Regions from separate parts of the Streptomyces blastmyceticus genome, predicted to be linked through region 1. Evidence: riboswitches for the same ligand, from Rfam matches in the RefSeq annotation. Region 1 holds a riboswitch; the other holds the start of a gene.

The links. A riboswitch is a leader RNA that binds a small molecule or an ion and turns the genes downstream of it on or off. The one in region 1 is predicted to bind S-adenosylmethionine.
Region 2: it holds a riboswitch for S-adenosylmethionine, as region 1 does, so the genes downstream of both, ABD269_RS04020 (aminotransferase class V-fold PLP-dependent enzyme) here and thrC (threonine synthase) in region 1, are expected to answer to the same signal.

The regions. Positions count from the first base shown of each region.
Region 1 covers NZ_BAAABW010000002.1:177,354-182,197, reverse strand. The annotation lists gene ABD269_RS02920 (alpha,alpha-trehalose-phosphate synthase (UDP-forming)) at 1-726, opposite strand, end outside; gene ABD269_RS02915 (glucosyl-3-phosphoglycerate synthase) at 906-1,856, opposite strand; SAM riboswitch class I at 2,021-2,162, shown strand; gene thrC (threonine synthase) at 2,180-3,454, shown strand; gene ABD269_RS02905 (MoaD/ThiS family protein) at 3,521-3,796, shown strand; gene ABD269_RS02900 (cold-shock protein) at 4,234-4,437, shown strand; gene groL (chaperonin GroEL) at 4,793-4,844, shown strand, end outside.
Region 2 covers NZ_BAAABW010000003.1:36,361-41,204, reverse strand. The annotation lists gene ABD269_RS04035 (hypothetical protein) at 1-173, opposite strand, end outside; gene ABD269_RS04030 (rhomboid family intramembrane serine protease) at 374-1,135, shown strand; gene ABD269_RS04025 (Lrp/AsnC family transcriptional regulator) at 1,146-1,427, shown strand; gene ABD269_RS04020 (aminotransferase class V-fold PLP-dependent enzyme) at 1,456-2,814, opposite strand; SAM riboswitch class IV at 3,007-3,123, opposite strand; gene trpD (anthranilate phosphoribosyltransferase) at 3,254-4,318, opposite strand; gene qcrB (cytochrome bc1 complex cytochrome b subunit) at 4,484-4,844, opposite strand, start outside.

The sequences.
Region 1 (4,844 bases):
GGCCGTCCCGCCCGTCCCCCGGACGATCTCCGCCCCCAGCACCCGCGCGCAACAGTCGGCGAACGCCTCCGCCCAGCGCTCGGTCAGGAAGGCCGCGCGGTCGCCGCCCAGGATGCCGCGCAGCACCTGCTCCGCGACGTCGTCCGGGAGCAGCCGGTAGTAGTCCGGCGGGGCCCAGGGAGTGTGCGAGAAGTGGCCGATCCGCAGGTCCGGGCGCCGCTCCCGGAGCAGGGCGGGCACCAGGGTCAGGTGGTAGTCCTGCACGAGCACGGCGGCGCCCTGCGCGGCCTCCTCGGCGAGGGCGTCGGCGAAGGCCGTGTTGTACGCCTCGTACGCCGCCCACTGCCGCCGGAAGTCCGCGTCGAAGACGGGGGCCAGGGGCGTCTCGTAGAGCAGGTGATGGACGAACCACAGCACGGAATTGGCGATGCCGTTGTAGGCGGCGGCGAAGGTGTCCGGGTCGATGTCCAGCATGCGTACCCGGTGGCCGCCGGTGTCCTCGGCGTCGAGTCTGCGGCCCGCGCGCCGCGCCGCCTCGCGGTCGCCCTCGCTCATGGCCGTGCACACCCATACGGCACCCGCGTCGCGGTCCATGGCGCTCAGCCCCGAGACGAGCCCGCCACCGCCCCGCCCGGCGGTCAGCCGGCCGTCCGCGTCCTGCTTGTACGAGACGGGTCCGCGGTTGGAGGCGACGAGGATCCGCGCGGCGTGCATGTGCGGTTGCATGTGCCCAGCCTTGCCGGGCGGGCGGCTGTTCAAACGTTTGTCCCCGGGGCGGGGGTCCGTTGCTACGGTCCGCGAAATCCAGCCCGTCCGGCGATTGAGGACGCGCCCGCTGGGGGCACCTCCCAGCGGTAGCTGGGGGAGCTCCCGCCGCAGGCGGCAACCGAGCCGCACCCAGAGAGCTACGCCGCGCGGCGGCGCGCGACGTATTCCGGGATCTCCGCCATCGGAGGGCGTTCCTCCGTGTCGACCGCGTACGTCCGCGGCGCGAAGCCCGATTCCGTGCGTTCGAACTGGGTGAGGACGGGCCGCACCAGATGTCCCCGCGCCAGGCGCAGCTGCGCCGTGCGGTAGATCGCCGCCGCCATGCGCCCGAGGGCCCGTCCGTCCTGGTGGCGATGGACGCGTACGCCCACGTCGACCTGGGCCAGCGCGTCCAGGCCCACCGTGTGGAGGGCGTCGACCAGCAGGCCCAGTTCCACCCCGTAGCCCACGGGGAACGGCAGGCGCTCCAGGAGCGAGCGGCGGGCCGCGTACTCGCCGCCAAGCGGCTGGACGAAGCCCGCCAGCTGCGGCCAGTGCAGGTTGAGCAGCGGGCGGGCCACCAGCTCGGTCACCCGGCCGCCCTGCCCGGCGACCTCGCCCAGCGGGCGGTCGTACATCGCCTTCACGAACTGCACGCCGGGGTCGGTCAGCAGCGGGCCGACGATGCCCGTGACGAAGTCCGCGGAGAAGTCGCGCAGGTCGGCGTCGACGAAGCAGACGACGTCCCCGCTCGTCGCCAGCAGCGACCGCCAGAGCACCTCGCCCTTGCCGGGCAGCGCGGGCAGGCGCGGCAGCACCGAGTCGCGGTGCACCACGCGCGCGCCCGCCGCGGCGGCGGCCTCGGCCGTGCGGTCCGTGGAGCCGGAGTCGAGGACCACCAGCTCGTCCACCAGCGGCACCGCGTCCGTCATCAGCTCGCGCCGGATCGTGGTCACGATGTCGCCGACGGTCGCCTCCTCGTTCAGCGCGGGCAGCACCACGCCGACCGTGGTGCCGGTGTCCCTTTTGGCCGCGAGCAGCTGGTCGAGCGGACGGTCTCCGACGGACCAGGACCGCCGGTCCAGCCAGCGCTCCACCTCTTCCAGCACGTGAACGACTCCTCTTGCTGTGACGTTGCCCTGTGACGTATCTCGCGGTACGGACGACTGTCTCGGGCGCCCGTGCCTTCGGTTACAGTCTGAACAACGCGGAACGCCGACGTATGTCGGGGTCGCCGCGATCACAAACGCCTGGGCCGAGCCCAGTGCCATACCGCTCATCCAGAGGGGCAGAGGGACACGGCCCGTTGAAGCCCCGGCAACCCTCCAGCCGGTCTTGCTCACAGCAGCGAGGCTCCCGGCGGGGAAGGTGCCAATTCCGTCTCGTGGCGACGTCCGCCACGGGGAAGATGAGGAGAAAGGGCCTCGCCTCCATGGCTGTGCAGTCTGTCGAAAGCTCAACCACTTCTGTCGCTCTCGGTCCCGCCGCCGCCCTCTCGTGCCGGGAGTGCGGGGAGCGGTTCGACCTCGGTCCCATCTTCGCCTGCGCCGCCTGTTTCGGCCCGCTCGAAGTCGCGTACGACCTCCCCACCGGCGACCCCGAGGCCCTGCGCCGCCGCATCGAGGCCGGTCCGGACAACATCTGGCGCTACGCCCCGCTGCTGCCCGTCCCCGCCGACGTCGCGGACAAGCCCGGCCTCAACCCCGGCTTCACCAAGCTCGTCAAGGCCGACAACCTCGCCCGCGAACTGGGCGTCACCGGCGGGCTGTACGTCAAGGACGACTCCGGCAACCCCACGCACTCCTTCAAGGACCGCGTCGTCGCCATCGCGGTCGAGGCCGCGCGTGCCTTCGGGTTCACCACGCTCTCCTGCTCCTCGACCGGCAACCTCGCCGGCGCGGTCGGCGCCGCCGCCGCCCGCGCGGGCTTCAAGTCCTGCGTCTTCATCCCGCACGACCTGGAGGCGGGCAAGGTCGTCATGGCCGCGGTCTACGGCGGCGACCTCGTCGGCATCGAGGGCACCTACGACGACGTGAACCGCTTCTGCTCCGAGCTGATCGGCGACCCGCTCGGCGAGGGCTGGGGCTTCGTCAACGTCAACCTGCGCCCGTACTACGGCGAGGGCTCCAAGACCCTCGCGTACGAGATCTGCGAGCAGTTGGGCTGGCGCCTGCCGGACCAGCTCGTGATCCCCATCGCCTCCGGCTCCCAGCTCACGAAGATCGACAAGGGGCTGAAGGAGCTGATCGCGCTGGGCCTGGTCGAGGACCGGCCGTACAGGATCTTCGGCGCGCAGGCGGAGGGGTGCTCCCCGGTCTCCCGCGCGTTCAAGGACGGCCACGACGTCGTACGGCCGGTGAAGCCGGACACGATCGCGAAGTCCCTCGCGATCGGCAACCCCGCGGACGGGCCGTACGTGCTCGACATCGCCCGGCGGACGGGCGGCGCCGTGGAGGACGTGGACGACGCGGAGATCGTCGACGCGATCCGGCTGCTGGCCCGGACGGAGGGGATCTTCGCGGAGACCGCGGGCGGGGTGACGGTGGGCGTCACCCGCAAGCTTCTCGAGCAGGGAGTGCTCGATCCTTCGCTGACGACGGTGGTGCTCAACACGGGGGACGGGCTGAAGACGCTCGACGCCGTGACGGCGGGGCCGTCGGCGGTCATCCGGCCGTCGCTGGAGGCGTTCCGCGCCGCGGGGCTGTAGCCGGCTGACGGCTGCGGGCCGGTGTGCGCCCACGATCACTTTCCTACTCACCGAAGGTGTAAACCCATGAGCATCAGCGTTCGCATTCCCACCATCCTTCGCACCTACACCGGCGGTGTCGCCGAAGTCTCCGCCGAGGGGGCGACTCTCGCCGAGGTGATCGGCGATCTGGAGAAGAACCACCCCGGCATCGCCGCCCGCGTACTCGACGACGCGGGGAAGCTGCGGCGGTTCGTGAACGTGTACGTCAATGACGACGATGTGCGGTTCGAGCAGGGGCTCCAGACGCCCACGCCCGACGGCGCCGGGGTGTCGATCATCCCCGCCGTCGCCGGGGGCTGAGCTTTACGAAAGCTTCCTGCGAAAGACCCTTGGAATCGCCCCGGCCATGAAGTGGACGGGGCGATTCCGTCTGTTGAGCGCGATACAGTTGGGGCGATCCCCCTCCGGCGTCAGTGCCGAACGCATATGAGAACCCGTCAAGTTGTGCGCGAACTGTGTGCGCGAATTGTCGGGTTGCTTGTGCTATGCCCGGCCCGACTTGCCCTGGATCCCCCGGAGTTCGCCGCATTTCGGCAATCGGCCGCGCCAGGAATTCTCGTCCGAGTGACCTGTTGCAGACGGCATCCGTGCAGATACATTCAGCCGCGGTCGACGCGTTCCGGCGCACACCACCGGGGTTCCCCCTGCCGCTGGCGGGGGAGTGTTCCGGGGGTGAGGTCTGACCCGGGTCCGCGAAGTGCGGTCCTGCGCAAGGGCCAGTAATAGGGGAGTTAGGCATGGCTCAGGGCACCGTCAAGTGGTTCAACGCGGAGAAGGGGTACGGCTTCATCGCGGTCGACGGTGGTGCGGATGTATTCGTCCACTACAGCGCGATCCAGATGGACGGCTACCGCACCCTCGAGGAGGGTCAGCGAGTGGAGTTCGAGATCTCGCAGGGCCAGAAGGGGCCGCAGGCGGACATGGTCAAGCTCGCCGTCTGATCTCGGCGCATCGACCACCGGCTCACTCAGCTCGCCGAGGGGCCCGTACCCGCGCACCGGGGTACGGGCCCTTCGTGTGCCCTCGCGCGCGTACGCGCGTACGCGTTCCGTGTGTACCCGGGCATGCCCGTCCCGGCTCGTCGTAGGAGTGCACCTTCTGCAGAGGCGCTTGCACTCTCGGGGGTCGAGTGCTAATCATTGGCGTTAGCACTCTCCGAGTGAGAGTGACAGTTTTGGACCGTCGGTGAGGTCCGTCGGCCGGGTGGGGCAAGGAACCATCAGGCCGGTGAGCCGTCCGTCGCGGGCGCCAGCGCGGTCCGGAGAAATCCACCCCGTCCTGGGAGGACCACTTCACATGGCCAAGATCATCGCGTTCGACGAGGAGGCACGGCGCGGTCTCGAGCGCG
Region 2 (4,844 bases), on a different contig from region 1:
ACGGACTCGATCGTCTCACTGACCACGTCCCGCTCCTCCACCCGAGGCTCTCCGGCCAGGTCGAGGTGCACATATTCCACGGCCTTGGTGGTGCGCGTGACGTCGAACCGGGTCAGGTTGCCGCACAGCGTGCAGCGCCAGCGCGTTGCGTCCGTCGGCTGGGGAACGCCCATGATGTCGTCGTCCGTCCTCGTCAACTGTTCCGTCCGCGACAACGCCGTCGGACCGCGTGGTGCCGTCACTGCGGGAGTGCTTCCCGTAACCCTACGGCCTGATGGTCATGCGGCGCGGGGCACAGTCGCGCACAGGCCGTCCGGCACCGGCCCGGCGAGGCACTCTGTGCGCTTTGCTGCCCGTACGCCATGATCTGGCCATGCTCGGAAAGGCAGCGCGCCGGAGCCCACCGTCCCACCGCCGGGCCGCACCCCTGGTCACCTACGCCCTCATCGGCATCTGCTGCGCCGTCTTCCTGCTCGGCCCCGCGTCGGGCCTGACCGGTCCCCCGGGCCCGCACGGCGCCGGCGACCTGCTGGTCGCGCAGACCGCCTACTTCGAGCGCTGGGGCGTGGTGCCCGAGGAGCTCTGGCACGGCTCGCCGGAGCGGCTGCTCACCCCGCTCACCGCTCTCTTCGTGCACGGCAACTGGCTGCATCTGCTGGGGAACATGCTCTTCCTCTATGTCTTCGGCGCCATGGCCGAGGAGCGGATGGGCCGGGCCTCCTTCGCCCTCTTCTACCTCGCCGCCGGGGTGCTGGCCCTGCTCGGCTACGCGGCGGCGCACGCCGACTCCCTCCAGATGCTGGTCGGGGCGTCCGGGGCGATCTCCGGGGTGCTCGGAGCCTTCCTCTGTCTCTTCCCCAGGGCCCGGGTCACCAGTCTCTTCCCGTTCCTCTTCTTCCTGCCGCTGCGCTTCCCCGCGTGGGCGGTGCTGCTCTTCTGGTTCGTCCTCCAGTGGCTGGCCGCCCGCACCGCGGGCGACCGGCCCGGGGTGGCCTACCTGGCCCATGTGCTGGGCTTCGCGCTGGGCTTCCTGTACGCGTGGGCCCGGTACAGGTGTGCGGCTAGAGTGAAGAGCACGGCCGCGTCCGGCGACGGGCCGCGACCTCCCGGGGACCCACCCCCCGGCCCCCGATAGGAGCCCAGCCGTGATCACCTCGATCGTGCTCATCAAGACCGACGTCGACCGGATCCCCGAGATCGCCGAGCAGATCGCCGCGCTGGAGGGGGTCAGCGAGGTCTATTCGGTGACCGGGGCGCAGGATCTGATCGCCATGGTGCGGGTGGCCCGGCACGACGACCTGGCCGACGTCATCCCGGGCCGCATCAGCAAGGTCCCCGGAGTCGCCGCCACGGAGACCCACATCGCCTTCCGCACGTATTCGCAGCACGACTTGGAGGCGGCGTTCGCGATCGGCCTGGAGGCGTAGCGATCCGGCGGAGCCGGGGAGCGCGCCGTTACACGGGCACGCAGCGGCCGTTCTCGGTCCGGTAGGTCCACCGCGCGCCGTCCCTGACCAACTCACGCACCGCCCGCACGAACCGCTCCACATGCTCGTCCGGCGTCCCCGCCCCGAAGCTGACCCGTACCGCGTTCAGCGAACCCCCGTCAGGGGCCCCGCACTCGCCCGAGGCGTCCCGGTCGCCGCCCAGCAGGGTCCGCACCAGGGGATGCGCGCAGAACAGCCCGTCGCGCACCCCGATGCCGTACTCCGCGGACAGCGCCGCCGCGAAGTGCGAGCTGTTCCAGCCGTCCACGACGAACGACAGCACGCCGACCCGCGGGGCGTCGTCGCCGAAGAGCGAGAGCACCCGCACCCCCGGCACCGCGGCGAGGCCCTCCCGGACCGTCGCGATCAGCTGCCGCTCCCGCTCGACGAGCCGGTCGAAGCCCGCCTCGCTCAGCGCCTTGCAGGCCGAGGCGATGGCGTAGGCGCCGATGACATTGGGCGAGCCAGCCTCGTGCCGGGCGGCGCTGTCGTGCCACTCGACGTCCACCCCGCCCCCGGCGCCCCGCGTCACCGCGCGGCTGGCTCCGCCGCCCGCGAGGTAGGGCTCCGCGTCCCGCAGCCAGTCGGGGCGCCCGGCGAGCACCCCGGCGCCGAACGGCGCGTACAGCTTGTGCCCGGAGAAGGCGATCCAGTCGGCGTCCAGGTCCGCGAGGTCCACCGGGTGGTGCGGCGCCAGTTGGGCCGCGTCGACGACGATCCGGGCGCCGTGCGCGTGGGCGGCGGCCGTCAACTCCCGTACGGGCCACAGCTCGCCGGTCACGTTGGAGGCGCCCGTCACACAGACCAGGGCGGGGCCGTAGGGCTCGCGGTCCGCGAGGGCGTGCTCCAGGATCTCGACCGCCTGGCGCGGCGAGCGGGGCGCGTCGAGGTAGGTGACCGCGACGTCCGCGCGCCGGTCCCACGGCAGCAGCGCCGCGTGGTGCTCGGACTCGAAGACGAACACCCGGGTGCCCTGCGGGAGTACGGCCGCGAGGAGGTTGAGCGAGTCGGTGGTCGAGCGGGTGAGGACGACCTGGTCGTCGGCGCGGCAGCCGAGGAACGCGGCGATCTCCGCCCGGCTGTTCTCGAAGAGGTCGGTCGACAGCTGCGAGAGGTAGCCCGCCCCGCGGTGCACGCTGCCGTAGTACGGGGCGTACGCCGCCACGTCGTCCCACACCCGGCGGAGCGCGGGCGCGCTGGCCGCGTAGTCGAGGGCCGCGTAGGTCACCTCTCCCCCGGTGACGAGCGGGACGCGGACGTCGTTGCCGAGGACGGGCAGGGGGGCGCGGTCGACGGTGGGCTCGGCGGCAACAGGGCATGCGGACATGGCGAATTCTCCCGGGTACAAGGCGGAAAGGCTGTGTACACGCACCCGCGAGAAAGACCTCTGCGGTGTGCGGAAAAGGCGACTCGGCGCACAGCTGTAGCCATGCGGAGCGCAGGGGAAACGGGCCCGAGGCCCTATCGCATTCGCTGAATCATGGAGGATCTCCCTCGACAACCAGGATCCCTGGCGAGGGATCCGCGCTTGCCGCAGACCTCTTTGCCTGCGACCTGGTCATCACCCGGGGCACCCCGCCACGGAAGGAGGGTTGCCGGACAGCGGGCCGGGGCCGTGTCGCTGTCACTCGTGACCTGGCGGAGAGTATGGCACAGCTGATCGTCGGGCGGAAAGGGCGTCCGCATCACGGACGCCGTCACGGGGGCCGCCCGGCGTCCCGCGTCGGTGTCCGGGTGCTCCCCGGACACCGATACGGGCCGTACGGCTACGCGTTGCTCGCGGCGACCCAGCGGTCCAGCGCCCGCTTCGCCGCGCCGGAGTCGACCGACTCGGCGGCGCGGGCGATGCCCGCCGCGATCTGCTCGGTCAGGGGCGCGTCCGTGGGGGCCAGCGCCACCAGCGCGGCGGCCGCGTTCAGCAGCACCGCGTCCCGCGCGGGCCCGGTCTCCCCGGCCAGCAGGCGGCGGGCGACGTCGGCGTTGTACGACGCGTCGGCACCCTTGAGCGCCTCGACCGGGACCAGCGGGATGCCCACGTCCCGCGGGTCGAAGGGCTGTTCCTCGACCCGGCCGTCGCGGACGAGCCAGACCCGCGAGGTCGCGGTGGTGGTCAGCTCGTCCAGCCCGTCGTCCCCGCGGAAGACCAGCGCCGAGGAGCCGCGCTCGGCGAGCACCCCGGCGAGGATCGGGGCCATCCGGGCGTCGGCGACACCGGTCGCCTGGGCGCGCACCCGCGCGGGGTTGGTCAGCGGGCCGAGCACGTTGAAGGTGGTGCGGATGCCCAGTTCGCGCCGCGCGGCCGCGACATAGCGCAGCGAGGGGTGGAACTTCACGGCGAAGCAGAAGGTGATGCCCGCCTCCTCGGCGACCTCCACCACCCGGCGCGGCGTCAGGTCCAGATTGACGCCCAGCTTCTCCAGGACGTCCGAGGCACCGCTGGAGGAGGACGCTGCGCGGTTGCCGTGCTTGACGACCTTGGCGCCGGTGCCGGCGACGACGATCGAGGCCATCGTGGAGATGTTGACGGTCTTGGCGCCGTCGCCGCCGGTGCCCACGATGTCGACGCTCGGTCCCGGCACCTCGATGAGGTTGGCGTGCGAGTACATCGCCCGGACGAGGCCGGAGATCTCGGCGACCGTCTCGCCCTTGGCCCGCAGCGCGACCGCGAATCCGGCGATCTGGGCGTCGGTGGCCTCACCGCGCATGATCCGGTCCATGGCCCAGGCGGTGTCGTCCGCGCCGAGGTCCGATCCGTTCAGCAGGGCGTTCAGCAGACCCGGCCAGGAGGGTGCCACCGCGCTGTCGCCGCCTGCCGGGGTCACAACGTTCATGGTCCACGCTCCTGGTGGTCGGTCGGAGAGCCGCGGCCGTCCGGGGCTCTGCCGGTCCAGCCTATCCAGGCCCACAGACGGCGAAGAGCCCCGTCCACGCGCTGGACGGGGCTCTTGCTGTGGCGATCAGCGATCACTGACCGGCCGGGGCCGGTCTGACCGGGATCAGTGGTGGCCGTGGCCGCTGGTGATCTCCTCGAACTCCTCCGCGGTGGCCTTGGGGATCTGCGTCCCCTCGCCGTAGAAGCCCTTGGAGAGCTTCACGCGGAGCTTCTGCGTGGCGCCGGCCTTGCGCTCGACACCGTTCTCGTCGACCTCGGGAACGAGCTCGAGCGGCTTGGGCTGCTCGTGCGCGGTGAGGGTGTGCAGCTGCTCCTGCGAGAGCGGCTCGTGGACCTCGACGAACTCACCGTGCGGCAGGCGCTTGATGATGCCCGACTCGCGGCCGTGCAGCACCTTGTCCCTGTCGCGGCGCTGGAGGCCCATGCACATCCGCCGGGTGGCCACGAAGGCCAGGACCGGCAGG